DNA from 3 places in the Streptomyces sp. NPDC048338 genome. Region 2 is predicted to be linked to each of the others. Evidence: riboswitches for the same ligand, from Rfam matches in the RefSeq annotation. Region 2 holds a riboswitch; each other region holds the start of a gene.

What was found. A riboswitch is a leader RNA that binds a small molecule or an ion and turns the genes downstream of it on or off. The one in region 2 is predicted to bind cobalamin.
Region 1: another riboswitch for cobalamin. It lies ahead of ACGFZF_RS26780 (ribonucleoside-diphosphate reductase subunit alpha); the one in region 2 lies ahead of ACGFZF_RS18480 (hypothetical protein).
Region 3: another riboswitch for cobalamin. It lies ahead of metE (5-methyltetrahydropteroyltriglutamate--homocysteine S-methyltransferase); the one in region 2 lies ahead of ACGFZF_RS18480 (hypothetical protein).

Annotation. Positions count from the first base shown of each region.
Region 1 covers NZ_JBICYQ010000012.1:146,695-153,169, reverse strand. The annotation lists gene ACGFZF_RS26785 (ribonucleotide-diphosphate reductase subunit beta) at 1-999, opposite strand, end outside; gene ACGFZF_RS26780 (ribonucleoside-diphosphate reductase subunit alpha) at 999-3,365, opposite strand; cobalamin riboswitch at 3,493-3,631, opposite strand; gene ACGFZF_RS26775 (GNAT family N-acetyltransferase) at 3,672-4,172, opposite strand; gene ACGFZF_RS26770 (hypothetical protein) at 4,191-4,787, opposite strand; gene mctP (monocarboxylate uptake permease MctP) at 4,873-6,475, opposite strand, start outside.
Region 2 covers NZ_JBICYQ010000007.1:238,379-244,853, forward strand. The annotation lists gene ACGFZF_RS18470 (ABC transporter substrate-binding protein) at 1-365, opposite strand, end outside; gene ACGFZF_RS18475 (VOC family protein) at 685-1,062, opposite strand; cobalamin riboswitch at 1,285-1,467, shown strand; gene ACGFZF_RS18480 (hypothetical protein) at 1,509-1,799, shown strand; gene ACGFZF_RS18485 (GNAT family N-acetyltransferase) at 1,954-2,511, shown strand; gene ACGFZF_RS18490 (methylmalonyl-CoA mutase family protein) at 2,653-4,470, shown strand; gene scpA (methylmalonyl-CoA mutase) at 4,470-6,475, shown strand, end outside.
Region 3 covers NZ_JBICYQ010000005.1:391,884-398,358, reverse strand. The annotation lists gene ACGFZF_RS15155 (AAA family ATPase) at 1-94, opposite strand, end outside; gene ACGFZF_RS15150 (cell division protein SepF) at 150-566, opposite strand; gene ACGFZF_RS15145 (Lrp/AsnC family transcriptional regulator) at 714-1,169, opposite strand; gene ACGFZF_RS15140 (asparaginase) at 1,357-2,472, shown strand; gene aspA (aspartate ammonia-lyase) at 2,501-3,910, shown strand; cobalamin riboswitch at 4,042-4,194, shown strand; gene metE (5-methyltetrahydropteroyltriglutamate--homocysteine S-methyltransferase) at 4,404-6,475, shown strand, end outside.

The DNA of each region.
Region 1 (6,475 bases), on a different contig from region 2:
GTCCACCGAGCCCTCGACCGCCACCTGATAGGCGGACGGGCGGCGCTCGAAGAAGTTCGTCAGCTCCTGGACGCCCTGCAGCTCCATGAACGCGAACGGGTTCTCGGAACCGTACACCGGGGCGAAACCGAGGCGCGTCAGGCGCTGGTCGGCGACGCACTGGAGGTACTCGCGCATCGACTCGGTGTTCATGCCCGGCAGGCCGTCGCCGCACAGGTCGCGGCCGAACTGGAGCTCCGCCTCGACGGCCTCCCGCAGCATGGCGGTGACCTGCTCCCGGAGCTCGTCGTCGAACAGCTCCGGCTCCTCCTTGCGGACGGTGTCCACGACCTCGAACGCGAAGTTCATGTGCATCGTCTCGTCACGGAAGACCCAGTTGGTGCCGGTGGCCAGGCCGTGCAGCAGGCCGCGCGACCGGAACCAGTACACGTAGGCGAAGGCGCCGTAGAAGAACAGGCCCTCGATGCACGCGGCGAAGCAGATCAGGTTCAGCAGGAAGCGACGCCGATCGGCCTGCGTCTCCAGCCGGTCGATCTTCTCGACCGAGTCCATCCACCGGAAGCAGAACTGCGCCTTCTCCCGGATGGAGGGGATGTTCTCCACGGCGGCGAACGCGGCGGTGCGGTCGTCCGGGTCGGGCAGGTAGGTGTCGAGCAGCGTCAGATAGAACTGGACGTGCACGGCCTCCTCGAAGAGCTGCCGCGACAGGTACAGGCGCGCCTCGGGGGAGTTGATGTGCTTGTACAGCGTGAGCACGAGGTTGTTCGCGACGATCGAGTCACCGGTCGCGAAGAACGCCACCAGCCGGCCGATCATGTGCTGCTCGCCGGGGGTGAGCTTGGCGAGGTCGGCGACGTCGGAGTGGAGGTCGACCTCCTCCACCGTCCACGTGTTCTTGATCGCGTCCCGGTAGCGCTCGTAGAAGTCCGGGTACCGCATGGGCCGCAGGGTGAGCTCGAAGCCCGGGTCGAGGAGGTTCTTCTGTTCGTTCGCGCTCATTACTGGCAGGCCTCGCAGGACTCGGGGTTTTCCAGGGAGCAGGCGACCGCGTCGGGGTCGGCGACCTGCTGGACGGGGATGGTTGCGGCGGCCGTCGACGCCTGGGCGGCGCGGGCGATCCGGGTCGCCGGGCGGGACCGCAGGTAGTACGTGGTCTTCAGACCCTGCTTCCAGGCGTACGCGTACATCGACGACAGCTTGCCGATGGTCGGCGTCTCCATGAACAGGTTCAGCGACTGGGACTGGTCGAGGTACGGCGTCCGGGCCGCCGCCATGTCGATCAGACCGCGCTGCGGGATCTCCCAGGCCGTGCGGTACAGCTCGCGCACCTCGGCCGGGACCCAGGTGAAGCCGGCCACCGAGCCGTTGGACTCGCGCAGCGCCTCACGGGTCTGCGCGTCCCAGACACCGAGCTTCTTCAGCTCGTCGACGAGGTACGAGTTGACCTGGAGGAACTCACCGGACAGCGTCTCGCGCTTGAAGAGGTTGGAGACCTGCGGCTCGATGCACTCGTACACACCGGCGATCGAGGCGATCGTCGCGGTCGGCGCGATGGCGAGGAGCAGCGAGTTGCGCATGCCGACGGCGGCGACCCGCTCGCGCAGCGCGGCCCAGCGCTCCGGCCAGGTGAACTCCACGCCGTAGTGGTCGGGGTGCAGGACACCGCGGGCGGTGCGGGTCTTCTCCCAGGCGGGCAGCGGGCCGTTGCGCTCGGCGAGGTCGGCGGAGGCCTCGTAGGCGGCGAGCATGATCCGCTCGGCGATCCGGGTGGAGAGCGCCTTCGCCTCGGGGGAGTCGAAGGGCAGCTTCAGCCGGAAGAACACGTCCTGGAGGCCCATCGCGCCCAGGCCCACCGGACGCCACCGGGCGTTGGACCGGCCGGCCTGCTCGGTCGGGTAGAAGTTGATGTCCACGACACGGTCGAGGAAGGTGACGGCCGTGCGGACCGTCGCGTCGAGCCGCTCCCAGTCGATGTCGCCGGTCGCCAGGTCCACGAACGCGCCGAGGTTGACCGAGCCCAGGTTGCAGACCGCGGTCTCGCCGTCGTCCGTGACCTCCAGGATCTCCGTGCAGAGGTTGGAGGAGTGGACCGTGTGGCCCGGCTCCGCCGTCTGGTTGGCCGTGCGGTTCGAGGCGTCCTTGAAGGTCATCCAGCCGTTGCCGGTCTGGGCGAGCGTCCGCATCATCCGGCCGTACAGGTCACGGGCCGGCATGGTCTTGCGGGCCAGGCCCTTCGCCTCGGCGGCGCGGTAGGCGGCGTCGAACTCCTCGCCCCACAGGTCGACCAGCTCGGGCACGTCCGCCGGGGAGAACAGCGACCACGGGGCGTCGGCGTTGACCCGGCGCATGAACTCGTCCGGGATCCAGTGCGCCAGGTTCAGGTTGTGCGTGCGCCGGGCGTCCTCGCCGGTGTTGTCGCGCAGCTCCAGGAACTCCTCGATGTCCGCGTGCCAGGTCTCCAGGTAGACGGCGGCGGCGCCCTTGCGCCGGCCGCCCTGGTTCACGGCCGCGACGGAGGCGTCCAGCGTCTTCAGGAACGGCACGATGCCGTTGGAGTGCCCGTTGGTGCCGCGGATCAGCGAACCGCGGGCGCGGATGCGGGAGTACGACAGGCCGATGCCGCCCGCGTGCTTCGAGAGACGCGCGACCTGGTGGTACCGGTCGTAGATGGAGTCCAGCTCGTCCAGCGGAGAGTCGAGCAGGTAGCAGGACGACATCTGCGGGTGGCGGGTGCCGGAGTTGAAGAGCGTGGGGGAGGAGGGCAGGTAGTCGAGCCGGCTCATCAGGCCGTAGAGCGCGGTGACCTCGTCCAGCGCGCGCGTCGAGTTGTCCTCGGCGAGCCCGGCGGCCACGCGCAGCATGAAGTGCTGGGGCGTCTCGACGACCTTGCGGGTGATCGGGTGGCGCAGCAGGTAGCGCGAGTACAGGGTGCGCAGGCCGAAGTAGCCGAAGCGGTCGTCGCCGGCCGGGTCCACCGTCGCGTCGAGCGTCGCGCCGTGCAGCCGGACGAACGCGGCCGTACGGTCGGCGATCAGACCCTCGCGGTGGCCGACGGCGACGGAGGCCGAGAAGCACACCGCGCCCTGACCCGCCGCCTCGTCGGCGATGGTGATCGTCAGGAGCCGGGCGGCGAGCCGGGAGTACGCGGGGTCCTCGGCGATCAGGCCGGCGGCCGCCTCGGTGGCCAGCTCGCGCAGTTCCGCCTCGTCCGAGCCGGCGCTCCGGCCGCGCAGCGCGGCGGCGGCGACCTTGCCGGGGTCGGTGTCGGGGAGATCGGCGGTGAGGTCGGTCAGGATCCGCAGCAGCACGGTCCCGGGTCCGTCGCTCTCGATCGCTGCGGCCGGATCGGCGGGCGCGATGGTCACGTGGGGGCTCTCCCTCGCTCGGCTCGGGGCCGGCGGGGGAAGCGGGCAGCCGGGCACCCGTACGCAGGGTGCGCCGCGCCACCGGCCCACTCCGCGAGGCCCGGACGTCTGTGACACCCGGAACGGACGGACCGGGCGCACTGTCGGCAGGTCTTCGGACTCACCTGGCGGATGAAAACGCCATAAGCACACCGTTGCGGGACAGTTCCGGACTTGCACCGGATTCCCCTGCGGCGACAGCGAGCACGAGCATACATGTGGGGGGCGCCCCTGGAGACACCCCCCACATGTTGTGTCGTTCCGTGCTCAGAGCTCCAACGCGTAGGTGTGCAGGGGATCCATGTCGGCCAGCGGGCTCCAGTCCCGGTCAGGGGTACGGACGAAGCCCGCCCGCTCGTAGATCCGGTGCGCGGCGGACATGCGCGACTGGGTGGAGAGCACCAGCCGCCGGCATCCCGGTGTCCTGCGCGCCCGCTCCACGCAGGCCCGGACGAGGGCCTCGCCGACGCCCCGGCCGCGGGCGCCCTTCGCCACGGCGAGCATCCGGAACTCGGCCTCGCCCTCGCGCGCGATGTCGGCCCACTCCCCGCCGGCGACGAAGGTCACGCCGCCGAGCACCGTGCCGGCGCGGTCCACCGCCACCAGCACCTCCGCTTCCGCGGCCCGCCGGGCCACGTTCCGCAACAGGCGCAGGTAGTCGTCGTCCTCGCCGAAGTCGAGGTGCCCGTCGTCGAGGAAGGCCCGCGCGGTGACCTCGCCGAGGGCGTCGTACTCCTCGGGCCGTACCGCCCTGATGGTGAAGTCCATCCAGGCAGTGTGCCGCGCTCAGCCGCTCGCGCCCACTCCGTTGTCGGGGGCTCCGTCGCCGACCGGTGGCAGGTCGCCGCGCTCGACGGGCCCGCTCCCGCTCGTCCGCCGCGGCAGGACCGCGTCCAGTTCGGCGTCGTCGGCGCGGTGCGCCTCGGCGGCGGCCTCCCGCAGCAGGTCCTTTCCCACGGACAGCGGGGCGGCCAGCTCGACGCGCAGGCCGTTCTCGTTGCGCAGGTACGCGTGCCGGTCGGCGGAGTGCCGGTACCAGCCGCCGCCCTCCCTCACACAGGTGTCGCCGGCCGGCGGGGCGGCGCAGTCCCGCTCGGTGAAGGGGCGCCGCTCCGCGGAGAGGGTCAGCTGCTCGCCGGCGGGCCCGACGTAGGTGAGCTGGAAGCCGTCGTCGCCGATGACGCCGGCCGACTGGAGGGCCGGCCGGAACCCCTCGGCCTCGGTGACGTACACGTGCTCGACGCGGGTCTGCGCGGCGTGGGCGCGCGCCTCCAGCTCCGCGTGGTCGGGCGCCGGTCCGCCCGGGACCTCGGTGCCGCAGCCGGTGACGGCGAGCACGAGGGGGAGCAGGACGAGCAGGGAGAGGCGAGGTCCGGTTCTCATCCGCACATCCTTTCGTGACGACGGCGAAGGCCGCCGCGCCTTCCCCGGGGGAAGCGCGGCGGCCTTCGTCACCTTGCGGGCGGGGTCAGTGGCCCGCGCCCACCTTCGGCAGCTCGGTCTGCACGCCCGCGTCGCCGGCGTCCGCCGTGTAGTCCGACGGGGACGTCTCGTCCACGCCCTCGGGCGCCTTGAGGGCCTTCAGGACGAACGTCAGGACGACGGTCACCACCACGTTGATCACGAAGGCGGTGAGGCCGATGTAGCCGATCTCGCCGATGCCCGGGATCTCGGCGGACGAGCCGCCGAAGTGCTTCTGCGTCGGGCTGGCCACGCCGTACGCCGCCGCCGTGCCGTAGACCATGCCGACGGCCCAGCCGGCCAGCAGCGCCCAGCGGTGGAACCAGCGGGTGAACAGGCCGCCGACCAGGGCCGGCAGCGTCTGCAGGATCCAGATGCCGCCGAGCAGCTGGAAGTTGATCGCGACCGTCTTGTCCATGGTGAGGACGAAGACCAGCGCGCCGACCTTGACCAGCAGCGACACCAGCTTGGACACCTTGGTCTCCTGCTCCGGCGTGGCGTCCGGCTTCAGGAAGTCCTTGTAGATGTTGCGGGTGAAGAGGTTGGCCGCGGCGATCGACATGATCGCCGCCGGGACCAGCGCGCCGATGCCGATGGCGGCGAAGGCCACGCCCGCGAACCAGTCGGGGAACATGTTCTCGAAGAGCTGCGGGATGGCCAGCTGGCCGTTGGTCACCTTCACGCCCGCCGCGATCGCCATGAAGCCGAGCAGCGCGAGCAGGCCCAGCATCAGCGAGTAGAGCGGCAGGATCGTCGTGTTGCGGCGGATCACGTCACGGCTGCGCGAGGACAGCGTCGCCGTGATCGAGTGCGGGTACATGAAGAGCGCCAGCGCCGAACCGAGCGCGAGCGTCGCGTAGCCCCACTGGCCCATCTCGCCCGGCACCAGCGCGCCACGCGGCTTGTCGGTGGCGGGGTTGATCGTGGCGTACGCCTCGCCGGCCTTGGCGAAGATCTCGTCGAAGCCGCCCAGCTTGATCGGGATGTAGATGATCGCCACCGCGATGACGAGGTAGATCAGCGTGTCCTTGACGAAGGCGATGAGCGCCGGCGCGCGCAGTCCGGAGGAGTACGTGTACGCCGCCAGGACACCGAAGGCGATGAGCAGCGGCAGGTCCTTGACGAACCAGTGCGTCGTCTCGCCGCCGCCCACGCCCATCACGTCCAGGACGGCCTGGATGCCGACGAGCTGGAGCGCGATGTACGGCATGGTGGCGAGGATGCCGGTGACGGCGACCGCCAGCGACAGGCTCTTGGAGCCGAACCGGCCGCGGACGAAGTCCGAGGTGGTCACGTATCCGTGCTTGTGGGACACCGACCACAGCCGCGGCAGGAAGGTGAAGATCAGCGGGTAGACGAGGATCGTGTACGGGACGGCGAAGAAGCCCGCCGCGCCGGCCGCGTAGATGGCCGCCGGGACGGCGACGAAGGTGTACGCGGTGTAGAGGTCGCCGCCCAGCAGGAACCAGGTCACCCAGGTGCCGAACGAACGGCCGCCGAGGCCCCATTCGTCCAGGCTGTGCTCGTTCTCGGCCCTGCGCCAGCGCGAGGCCAGGAAGCCCATGACCGTGACGGCCAGGAAGAAGAAGATGAAGACGCCCAGAGCGACG
Region 2 (6,475 bases):
AGCGCGTCGAGCACCGCCGACGAGCAGAGAAACGGCAGGCCGAGGGCGTCGGCCCGGGCGGCAGCGGCGCGAGCCACGACGCTGTGGTACTCCCCCGCCAGGGCGACCACGCCGAGGTCCGCCAACTCCTCCACGGCCGCCGCTGCCTTCTCCGGGTCGGCCGCGGTGTCCCGGACCAGCAGCTCCAAGGGCCTTCCGCCGATCCCGCCGGCGTCGTTGGCGTCGCGAACGGCCAGTCGGAGTCCGGCGAGCACGTGCCTGCCCGCCTCGGCCCAGCCGGGCCGGGACAGCGGGACGAGAACGCCGATCAGGACGGAGGGCCCGTCCGCGTGCTCCCGGCCGGGCGTCGATGGTGGCGTGTTCATGCGTCGGCGTCTCCCTGTGGCGATGCGGTCGTGCCCGGATGGCGTGGTGGCAGGGCCTGGTCGTCCGCGCTCGTTCCGGCCGACCGTGGCGGGCGCGCAGCTGGACGATCACGGCGGACATTGCATCCACCGTCCTCGCGTCTCGGCAACCCCTTTACTCGTCCGCCGAACTGCCGTACCGCACAGGTCCTTTGACCGGCGACCGTTCTCCGGCGTCCGACGCGGCCCGGCCTCGCGACCGGAGAGGCCGGTGCCGCGGGTCCCCGCCCCGACCCGGCTCGTCCCCCGGGCCGTGCGCTCCGCTCGCGGCGGCTCGTGCCTACAGGGGCCGCAGCCGGGAACGCAGGAGGCAGAACTCGTTGCCTTCCGGGTCGGCCAGGACGTACCAGCTCTCGTCACCGGTCTGGCCCACGTCGGCCGGTTCGGCGCCGAGTGCGAGCAGCCGCTCCAGCTCGGCGTCCTGGTCCCGATCGGTGGCGTTGACGTCGATGTGGAGGGGAAGCTTCCCGACCCGTGGGGCGCTGCTGGGGCTCAGGACGAGGGTGGGCAGGCCGGTACCGTCGCCGGGCGGCCCGATCTCGATGCTCCCGTCGTCCTCTCTGTCCAGTTCGACGTAGCCGAGGACCTCGCTCCAGAACACGGCGAGCCGCTCGGGATCGGCGGCATCGATGACCAACTCGCTGATTCGGCATGCCATGCGGGCCAGTGTACGGAGGCGGCCGCGGGGCGGGCGAGGCGCTGGAGGCGGGCTGATCGCGCCGTGACGCGGGGGCGGACCGGCAGCCGCTCACGACGGCACCGCGACCGGCGGGGCAGCGCGCCCTCCCGCTGCGGTTCAGGGAGGGGCATCCCGCCCGGGGGCGCGATCGGCCTCTCCGCGGAGACCGCCGTCACACCGCCTCCGCCTGTCCGGGGTGTTCGCGTCCTGACAGAATGACGCCGCCCGAGCGATGGCGACCGAGGAATCCGGTGTGAATCCGGTGCGGTCCCGCCACTGTGACCGGGGAGCGACTTCCATGCGTGGTCACCGTCCGCGGGCGGGAAGGCCGGGAGGAGTGTCGATCCGGGAGCCAGGAGACTCACGTCGTCGCGATCTCGCCGACACCGGGGCGGATCTCCCCGGAGGAGAGTGGTGACTTCGCCATGCCCGCGACCCTCGACACGAGTCGTGCCCCTGCCCCCGCCGGCCTCACGGCCGCGCCCTCGGCCGGGGCTTCGCCCGCCTGTCTCCCCGCCCGCGGCGCCGTGGGCGCGGGCGGCGCGCCGCGGACCGGGGCGACCCGGGAGGCCGGGCGGGTCGGCGTCGACCGGGCGCCGCACGGGACCCGGCCCGACGCCGTGACGCGCGGCGGCATCCTCGCGGGAATCTCCCGGCCCGGCCGGCGGACCGCCGTCGTCACCGGCTTCCTCGACTGCCGCGCCTGCCGCGCCTGAGCGCCCGGCCGCCCCGCGGCGCGGGCCCGGGCGCGGATGACCCGGCCCCCGGCGCCCTTGCTTCCGGGCGGCCCGGCGCGCCTCCCGAGGCACGAGGGCGGCCCCCGCCCGGTGCGCGACGTCGACCGACCCCCACGACAGAAGGACGCGGTTCATGGACATCACCACAGAGGTCTACCCCGGCGAGGCGGCGCTCCGTCTCGTGGACGAGTTCGACCATCTGCGCCGGCTCGCCGCGCGCGGACGGGTGCCCGAGCAGGACGACCGGCACGCCAGGGAGTTGCGGGCCCGGATCGCCGAGCAGGCGCGGACGCCCGGCTTCCTGGCGGTGACGGCGCGGGCGGACAGCCTGCTGTGCGGGTTCGGCACGGCCACCCGCACCCCGGTGCCGTATGCCGGCGACCTGTTGCCGGGGGACCACCGCGCGCAGGAGTGGCTCGCCGGAGCCGTGCAGGTGTCCGACCTGGTGGTCGCCCCGGCGGCCCGGGGCCGCGGCGTCGCCACGCGGATCCTGGACACGCTGACGGTGCCGGCGCTCGACGACCGGGTCTGGGTGGCGCCCGACCACCGGGACGGCGCGGCGCTGGCCTTCTTCCGTCACCGGGGCTGGCGCCAGACCGTGTTCCCCGGTCCGGGCGCGGGCCCGTCGCGCGCGCTGTTCCTCGGGCCGCGTCACCCTTCGCTCGCCGGGAAGCCCGTGATGGGCTGCTGAGGTGCGCCGCCGCGCCGTCTCCGCGCGGCGGATCGGGCGACCAGCACGGGAGGCGGTTCGCGATCAAGAGCGTCCCGGAGAGGTCAAGGTCACAGCTGATCACCCTGCTGCTCCTTTGTGCACCTGGCCTAGCATCCGGACATGACTGTGCTGCCTGAGGACGGCCTCGTGCTGGCCGCCGACTTCCCCGCAGCGACCCATGCGCAGTGGCAGCGCCTCGTGGCGGGCGTACTGAGCAGGTCGGGCAAGGACGTCCCCGATACCGAAGCCGAGGAGGCGCTGTCCACGGCGCTGGAGGACGGCCTGCGGGCCCGTCCGCTCTACACCGCGGACAGCCCCGCCGCCGACGCCGGCCTGCCCGGTTTCGCCCCGTTCGTCCGAGGCGGGCGGGCCGAGGGCAACACCGCCGGCGGCTGGGACGTGCGCCAGCGCCACCGGACCGCCGATCCCGATGCCGTCCTCACGGACCTGGAGAACGGCGTCACGTCGCTGTGGCTGTCCGTGGGTCCGGCCGGCATTCCGGTGACGGAGCTGGACCGGGCTCTCCGGGGCGTCTACCTCGACCTGGCCCCTATGGTCCTGGACGCCGGTGCCGAGACGGCGGCCGCGGCGCAGGAACTGCTCGGGCTCTACACGAGCCGCGGTGTCGCCCCCGAGGCGGCGCGCGGCAACCTGGGCGCCGACCCGCTCGGCACGGAAGCCCGCACCGGCTCCGCCTACGACGGTGACGGGTTCGCCGCCACGGTCGCGCTCGCGCGGCTGAGCGCCGAGTCGTACCCGGGGCTGCGCGCCCTGACCGTCGACGCCCTGCCGTACCACGAGGCCGGCGGTTCGGCGGCGCAGGAGCTGGGCAGCTCGCTCGCCACCGGCGTCGCCTACCTGCGGGCCCTCACCAACGGCGGCCTCACGATCGAGCAGGCGCTGGGGCAGCTGGAGTTCCGCTACGCGGCCACCGGCGACCAGTTCCTCACCATCGCCAAGCTGCGGGCCGCGCGCCGGCTGTGGGCCCGTGTCGCGGAGGCGTGCGGATCGCCCGCGGCGGGCGCCCAGCTCCAGCACGCGGTGACCTCGCCGGTCATGATGTCCGCGCGCGACCCGTGGGTGAACATGCTGCGGACGACGGTCGCGACCCTCGCGGCCGGAGTCGGCGGCGCCGAGTCGGTGACCGTCCTCCCCTTCGACCACGCGCTGGGCCTGCCGGACGCCTTCGCGCGCCGCGTCGCCCGCAACACCTCGAGCATCCTCATCGATGAGTCCCACCTGGCGCGGGTGATCGACCCGGCCGGCGGCTCCTGGTACGTGGAAGCCCTGACCGACGAACTCGCCGAGGCCGCCTGGGACTTCTTCCAGGAGATCGAGCGGACGGGCGGCCAGGCGGCTGCCCTGCGCTCGGGCACGCTGAAGGAGCGGCTCGCCGCGAACTGGGCCGAGCGTTCCAGGGCGCTGGCCAAGCGCCGCGAACCGGTCACCGGCGTCAGCGAGTTCCCGCACCTGGCGGAGAAGCCGGTGGTGCGCGAGCCGGCGCCCGCCGAGCCGGACGGGGGCCTGCCCCGCGTCCGGCGCGACGAGGCCTACGAGGCGCTGCGCGCCCGCTCCGACGCCCACCTGGCGGCGACTGGCTCGCGGCCGCGCGTCCACCTGGTGGCCCTCGGCCCGGCCGCCGCGCACACGGCCCGGCTGACGTTCGCCGCCAACCTCTACCAGGCGGGTGGCATCGAGCCCGTCACCGACGGGTCCTTCGAGGAGAGCGGCGCCACGGAGGTCTGCCTCTGCTCCAGCGACGCCCTGTACGAGGAGCGGGCCGAGACCGAGGCGGCGGCCCTGCTCGCCGCCGGCGCCCGGCACGTGACCCTCGCCGGCCGGCCCGGCTCGTACGCCGGCGTCGACAGCTATGTCTTCGCGGGATGCGACGCGATCGCCGTCCTCTCCGCCACCCTCGACCGCATGGGAGTGTCCTGATGGGAATCCCCGACTTCACCGGGATCGACCTCGGATCCCCCTCTCCGGCCGGCAGTGCCGAGGAGTGGCGCGCCGCCGTCAAGCGGGCGTCCGGCGGGGACGACCTGCTCTGGGAGACGCCCGAGGGCATCGCGGTCAAGCCGCTGTACACCGGCCGTGACCTGGAGGACGTCGACTTCCTCGGTACGTACCCGGGCGTGGCGCCGTACCTGCGCGGCCCGTACCCGACGATGTACGTCAACCAGCCGTGGACCATCCGCCAGTACGCCGGCTTCTCGACCGCCGAGGAGTCCAACGCCTTCTACCGGCGTAATCTGGCCGCCGGCCAGAAGGGCCTGTCGGTCGCCTTCGACCTGCCGACGCACCGCGGCTACGACAGCGACCACCCGCGCGTGACCGGCGACGTCGGCATGGCCGGCGTGGCGATCGACTCGATCTACGACATGCGCCAGCTCTTCGACGGCATCCCGCTGGACAAGATGTCGGTGTCGATGACGATGAACGGCGCCGTGCTGCCCGTCCTCGCCCTCTACATCGTGGCGGCGGAGGAGCAGGGCGTCTCCCCCGACAAGCTCGCCGGGACCATCCAGAACGACATCCTCAAGGAGTTCATGGTCCGCAACACCTACATCTACCCGCCGAAGCCGTCGATGCGGATCATCTCCGACATCTTCGCCTTCACCTCGCAGCACATGCCGCGCTACAACTCCATCTCCATCTCGGGCTACCACATCCAGGAGGCGGGCGCGACGGCCGACCTGGAGCTGGCGTACACGCTCGCGGACGGGGTCGAGTACATCCGGGCCGGACGCGAAGCGGGCCTGGACGTGGACGCGTTCGCGCCGCGCCTGTCGTTCTTCTGGGCGATCGGCATGAACTTCTTCATGGAGGTCGCCAAGCTGCGTGCGGCCCGCCTGCTGTGGGCCAAGCTGGTCCGGGAGTTCGACCCGAAGAACTCCAAGTCGCTGTCGCTGCGCACCCATTCGCAGACCTCGGGCTGGTCGCTGACCGCGCAGGACGTCTTCAACAACGTCACGCGGACGTGTGTGGAGGCGATGGCGGCCACCCAGGGCCACACCCAGTCGCTGCACACCAACGCCCTCGACGAGGCCCTCGCGCTGCCGACGGACTTCTCGGCCCGCATCGCCCGCAACACGCAGCTCCTCATCCAGCAGGAGTCGGGCACCACCCGGGTCATCGACCCCTGGGGCGGCAGCGCCTACGTCGAGCGGCTGACCTACGACCTGGCGCGCCGGGCCTGGCAGCACATCCAGGAGGTCGAGGCGGCCGGCGGCATGGCGCAGGCCATCGACGCGGGCATCCCGAAGCTGCGCGTCGAGGAGGCCGCGGCCCGCACGCAGGCCCGGATCGACTCCGGCCGCCAGCCGGTCATCGGTGTGAACAAGTACCGCGTGGACGGCGACGAGCAGATCGACGTGCTGAAGGTCGACAACTCCTCCGTCCGCGCGCAGCAGATCGAGAAGCTGCGGCGGCTGCGGGCGGAGCGGGACGAGCGGGCCTGCCAGGACGCGCTGGAGGACCTCACCCGGGCGGCGGGCGGTGAGGGCAACCTTCTGGAGCTGGCCGTGCGGGCGGCCCGCGCGAAGGCCACCGTCGGTGAGATCTCGGACGCCCTGGAGAAGGTGTACGGGCGGCACGCGGGCCAGATCCGTACGATCTCCGGCGTGTACCGCAACGAAGCAGGCGAGTCCCCGTCCGTGGACTCCACCCGCGCGCTGGTGGACTCCTTCGAGGAGGCCGAGGGCCGGCGCCCCCGCATCCTGGTCGCGAAGATGGGCCAGGACGGCCACGACCGCGGCCAGAAGGTGATCGCGACCGCCTTCGCCGACCTGGGCTTCGACGTCGACGTCGGCCCGCTGTTCCAGACCCCGGCCGAGGTGGCCCGGCAGGCCGTCGAGGCGGACGTGCACATCGTGGGCGTCTCGTCGCTGGCGGCCGGTCACCTCACGCTCGTCCCCGCGCTGCGGGACGAGCTCGCCGCGGA
Region 3 (6,475 bases), on a different contig from region 2:
GCGTCGCCGCCGTGGGGGCCGGCGGACCGGAGCGTAAGGAGCGGGACCCGGAAGCGGATGCGTGGTCGGGCGTGAGACCACCGATGGAGTGCATGGTCGGACCGTACGCAGCCCTTCGCCCGACGAACCGTTCCGGCGAGTCGACCTTCCTACGATCGGGGGACGGCGGTCTCCGCGTCGTCGTCGGCGTCCGGCGCGCCCTCGACCTCGGTGCCGGCGGGGGCCAGCAGGAAGACGTTGCGGTCGACGCGGTGCATGCCGCTGCCCAGGCCGAACACGACGCCGCTGCTGAAGTCCAGGATGCGCTTGGCGACTTCGGTGTCGGCGCTGGTCAGGTCCAGCAGGACGGGGATCTGTGCGACGAGGTACTCGGCGACCTCGCGGGCGTCGGCGAAGACCTGCACCCGCAGGACGACCATGCGGCGCTGCTCCGCGTACGCGTACTGATCGGGGATCGTGCGGTGGTCGATCCTGGACGGCCATTCGTCACGGCCGCGCAGGGGGACGACCTGGGCGAGGCCCTCCCACTGCTCGTCGGTGACGTCGTACCTCTCGTACCTACTCATGTCCCCATCCTCCCGTCCCTCACCCGTTCGGCCCAACAGCGACACGTCCCAACTCGGCCACCGTCCCGCACGGGTCCGTCGCAGGTCACCGGCTCGCGCGGCCTCGCGACCGGTCACCGCCCGTACGGACGGGTCGCGGCTCTCGCCTCATCGCGGGACGGGCAGTCCGCGCGGTTCCTTGACCCGCTTCATGATGATCTGCGAGTTGACCTCCGTGACGCCGGTCAGCGACGTCAGCCGCTCGATCCACAGGCGTTCGTACGCGGCGAGGTCGGCGACCGCGATGCGCAGGAGGCAGCCGGGACTGCCGAAGAGCCGGTACGCCTCGATGACGTCCGGGATGTCCTGGAGCGCCGCCTCGAACGCCTCGACCGTCTCCCGGTCCCGTCGGACCTCGATGGAGACCAGCACCTCGAAGCCGCGGCCGACGGCGTCCGGGTCGATCACCGCCCGGTATCCCTGGATGACCCCGTCCTGCTCCAGCTGGCGCACCCGGCGCATGCAGGCGGAGGCGCTGAGTCCCACCCGCTGGGCGAGCTCCAGGTTGGTCAGCCGACCGTCGTCCTGGAGCTCACGCAAGATATGAGCGTCGATCCGGTCCATGGCGCAATTATGCACGCGACATGAGTCCCAGGAGGGGCGGATTTCGCAATCGCATTGCGGACCTCCTGCTCTATCGTTGCGGCGGCGCCGGTCCCCTCGTACATCCGTGCGCCCGTTCGAGCCCGCGCCCGCATCCCCGCGTCCGAGTTCGCGCTCGAGACGACCCCCCACCCCGGGAGCAGACGACATGGAATGGATCCGCGACGACAGGCCCCGCCGGATCAAGCTGATCAGCACCGGCGGAACGATCGCCAGCCGCTGGCAGGGCACCGGATACGCCGCCGACGCCTCGGGTGACGACGTCCTGGCGACGGCCGCCCTCCCCGACGACATCGAGGTCGAGGTCGTCGACCTGTTCAACGTCAACAGCTCCCGCATGACCACCGCCCGCCAGCTCGCGCTGCTGAGTGCGGTGCACGAGGCCCTCGCCGACCCCGACGTGGCCGGAGTCGTCATCACCCACGGCACGGACACCCTGGAGGAGTCGGCCTTCTTCCTCGACCTGCACCACACGGACCCGCGGCCGGTCGTCCTCACCGGCGCCCAGCGCCCCCTCGGCACGGGCGACGGCGACGGTCCCGGCAACATGTACGACGCGCTCCAGGTCGCTGCGTCCGTGCGCGGACTCGGGGTGCTGGTGGTCTTCGACGGCGTGGTCCACGCCGCGCGCGGCACGGTGAAGGCGCAGACCCTGGCCGCCGCCGCGTTCGCCGATCCCTCCGAGCAGAGCCTCGGCAAGGTCGGCTTCGCCCGGGTGGACGTCCGCCGCCGGCCGGACCGCCCGGCTCCGCTCGCGCTTCCGCGGGCCGCCACGGCCGAGGGGCCCGGCACCCTCCCGCGGGTCGACATCGTCACCCACCACAGCGACGGCGACCCGCTGCTCCTGAACGCGGCGGTCGCCGCGGGCGCGCAGGGCATCGTGCTGGTCGGCACGGGTGCGGGCAACGCCACTCCCGAGATAGCCGAGGCGGTCGCCGAGGCCGTCTCCCAGGGGGTCCTGGTGGCCCTGACCACCCGGGTGCACTCCGGCCCGGTCGCCGAGATGTACACCGGCGGCGGCGCCGTGGACCTGGTCGCGGCGGGCGCGGTGCTCACGGGCACGCTGCGGGCCGGTCAGGCCCGGATGGCCCTCGTCGCGACCCTGCTCTCCGACGTCGCCCCGGGCCGGCGTGACGCCCTGCTGCGCGACCTCCTGAACGGCCCGACCCGCGCGGAACCTGCCCTGGCTGCCGGCGGGTCGGGCTCTCGTTTCTCCGGCGCCCACGCCTCCCCCGCCGCCCGGCAGCACGCCGCGCTCCGCTGACGCCGAAGAACCGAAGGTCGGACACACCATGCAGAACCCCACCCGCCGCGAGCACGACCTCCTCGGCGAACGTGCGGTGCCCACCGAGGTCTACTGGGGCATCCACTCGCTGCGCGCCCAGGAGAACTTCACCGTCACGGGCCTGCCCATCTCGGTGTACCCGCGACTCGTCGAGGCGCTCGCCGCGGTCAAGGAGGCCGCGGCCCTCGCCAACGAGGAACTGGGGCTGCTGCCCCCGGAGAAGGCCCGCGCCATCGTCGCCGCCTGCCGGGAGATCCGCGCCGGGCGGCTCCACGAGCAGTTCGTGGTGGACGTCGTCCAGGGCGGCGCCGGCACATCCACGAACATGAACGCCAACGAGGTCGTCGCCAACCGCGCGCTCGAACTCCTCGGCCACGCCAAGGGCGAGTACCAGCACCTGCACCCCAACGAGGACGTCAACCTCAGCCAGTCCACCAACGACGTGTACCCGACCGCCGTCCGGATCGCGGCGATCACGTCGGTGCACGGGCTCCTCCAGGCCACGGCGGTGCTCCAGGACGCGTTCGCGGCCAAGGCGTTCGAGTTCCGCGACGTCCTGAAGATGGGGCGCACCCAGCTCCAGGACGCCGTGCCCATGACGCTGGGCCAGGAGTTCTCCACGTACGCCGTGATGCTGGACGAGGACCGCAACCGGCTGGCCGAGGCCGTCGAGCTGATCCACGAGATCAACCTCGGCGCCACTGCCATCGGGACGGGCCTCAACGCCCCGGCCGGCTACGCCGAGACGGCCCGGCGGCACCTGTCCGAGATCACCGGCCTGCCGCTGGTGACCTCGCCCAACCTGATCGAGGCCACCCAGGACTGCGGGGCGTTCGTCCAGCTCTCCGGTGTCCTCAAGCGCCTGGCGGTGAAGCTCTCCAAGACCTGCAACGACCTGCGGCTGCTCTCCTCCGGACCGCGTGCCGGCCTGAACGAGATCAACCTGCCCGCCGTGCAGGCCGGTTCGAGCATCATGCCGGGCAAGGTCAACCCGGTGATCCCCGAGGTCGTCAACCAGGTCGCCTTCGAGGTGATCGGCAACGACATCACGATCACCATGGCCGCGGAAGGCGGCCAGCTCCAGCTGAACGCCTTCGAACCGGTCATCCAGCACGCCCTGTCGAAGAGCATCACCTCGCTGCGCGCCGCCTGCCTCACCCTGGCGGAGCGCTGTGTCTCGGGCATCACCGCCAACACCGAACAGCTGCAGGCGACCGTGCGGAACTCCATCGGCCTGGCCACCGCCCTCAACCCGCACATCGGCTACACCGCGGCCACCGCCATCGCCCAGGAGGCGCTGCGGACCGGGCGGGGAGTCGCCGAACTCACGCTGGAGAAGGGGCTGCTGCCCGCCGAACGCATCGCCGAACTGCTCAGCCCGGAGCGGCTGACCGGCGTGACACCGCACCGCGGGTAAGGAGCCCGAACGCCGGCGGCCCGACCGCGATTCCCGGCCAACTCGCCTCCGTGGCGGCGGACCCGCTCGCGGGCCGACTAGGGTGGCGGGCGCAACTGGTTCGCGCCCGTCCGCCAGACGGGACGCGTCGCAAGAGGGAACCCGGTGGGAATCCGGGACTGCCCCGCAGCGGTGAGTGGGAACGACCGCCGTCATACGCACTGGACCTGTACGGGTCCGGGAAGCGACGGCCACTAGGTGTCCGCCTCGGAGAGAGGCGGGCGTGCCCGCGAGTCCGAAGACCTGCCCGTTGCCCGCGCGCGACCGTTCGCGCGCGGACATCCCGGTGACCTCGAGGGCGGGTCGGCGTACAGAGCGGGCGAGCCGCCCCGAACCGATGTGCATGCGTCCGGCATGACACGGCTGGCGGCCACGGTCCGTTCGTCCACGCACCCCTTCGCGCCCTCGTCCCGTCGCCGGGACGCATGGAGACACGCTCGCGAAGGAGAGTTCCGTGACGACAAGGGCGACACGAAGGGCCGCGGCGACGGCCACCCTGTACGGGTACCCCCGCCACGGCCGGGACCGGGAACTGAAGAGGGCCGTCGAGGGCTACTGGCAGGGCCGGGTCGACGCCGAGTCCCTTCACAGGACCGGCCGGGACCTGCGGCGCGCCACCTGGATGCAGCTCGCCGACACCGGCATCACCGAGGTGCCGACCGGCGACTTCTCGTACTACGACCACGTGCTCGACACCAGCGTCATGGTCGGCGCCGTGCCCGAGCGCCACCGGGCCGCCGTCGCGGCCGACCCGCTCGGCGGCTACTTCGCGATGGCGCGTGGCACGCAGGAGGTGGCGCCGCTGGAGATGACGAAGTGGTTCGACACCAACTACCACTATCTGGTCCCCGAACTCGGGCCCGACACCGTCTTCACCGCCGACTCCGCACGGCAGGTCGCGGAGCTGCGCGAGGCGCGGGCGCTCGGCCTCACCGCCCGGCCCGTCCTGCTCGGCCCTGTCACCTACCTCCTGCTGGCCAAGCCGGCTCCCGGCGTCCCCGGCGACTTCCGGCCGCTCACCCTGCTCGACCGGCTGTTGCCGGTGTACGCGCAGGTCATGGCCGACCTGCGGGCTTCGGGCGCCGAGTGGGTGCAGCTCGACGAGCCCGCCCTCGTCCAGGACCGCACCCCGGCCGAACTGAACGCGGCCGCCCACGCCTACCGCGAGCTCGGCGGGCTCACCGACCGGCCCCGGCTGCTCGTCGCCTCCTACTTCGACCGGCTCGGCGCCGCGCTTCCCGTCCTGGCGAAGGCCCCCGTCGACGGCCTGGCCCTGGACTTCACCGGCCCCGCCGCCGCCAACCTCGACGACCTCGCCGCGGTCGGCGGGCTGCCCGGCAGGCGCCTGGTCGCCGGGGTCGTCGACGGGCGCAACATCTGGATCAACGACTACGAGAAGTCCCTCGCCCTCCTCGGCACCCTGCTGGGGCTCGCCGGGCGGGTCGACGTCGCCGCGTCCTGCTCGCTGCTCCACGTGCCGCTCGACGCCACGGCCGAGCGGGGCATCGACCCCCAGGTGGCACGCTGGCTCGCGTTCGCCCGCCAGAAGACCGGCGAGATCTTCACCCTCGCCCGCGGTCTGTCCCGGGGCACCGGGGCGATCGCGGCGGAACTCGCCGCCAACCGCGCCGCCCTCGCCTCCCGTTCGACGTCCGCGCTGACCCGCGATCCGGCGGTCCGGGCCAGGGCGGCGGCCGTCGGGGAAGCCGACCTCAGGCGCCCCCAGCCGTACTCGCTGCGCGCGGCCGCCCAGCGGACCGGGCTCGGTCTGCCGCCGCTGCCCACGACCTCGATCGGCTCCTTCCCACAGACCTCCGAACTGCGCGCGGCCCGCGCCGATCTGCGGGCGGGCCGGCTCGACGCGGCCGGATACGAGGCGCGGATCGAGGCCGAGATCCGCGAGGTCGTCGCCTTCCAGGAGCGGACGGGCCTGGACGTGCTCGTCCACGGCGAACCCGAACGCAACGACATGGTGCAGTACTTCGCGGAGCAGCTGACCGGGTACCTCGCCACCCGGCACGGCTGGGTCCAGTCGTACGGCACCCGGTACGTGCGGCCGCCGATCCTGGCCGGGGACATCTCGCGCCAGGACCCGATGACGGTGCGCTGGACCGCGTACGCGCAGTCCCTGACGCGGCGCCCGGTCAAGGGGATGCTCACCGGGCCGGTCACCATGCTGGCCTGGTCCTTCGTCCGCGACGACCTGCCGCTCGCCGACACCGCCCGGCAGGTCGCCCTGGCGCTGCGCGACGAGGTCGCCGACCTGGAGGCGGCCGGCACCGCCGTCATCCAGGTCGACGAGCCGGCCCTGCGCGAGACGCTTCCGCTGCGGGCGGAGCGGCACGCCGCCTATCTCGACTGGGCGACGGAGGCGTTCCGCCTCACCACGAGCGGCGTCCGACCGGAGACCCAGGTCCACACCCACATGTGCTACGCCGAGTTCGGGGACATCCTGGCGGCGATCGACGCTCTCGACGCCGACGTCATCAGCCTGGAGGCCGCCCGCTCCCACATGGCCGTGGCGGG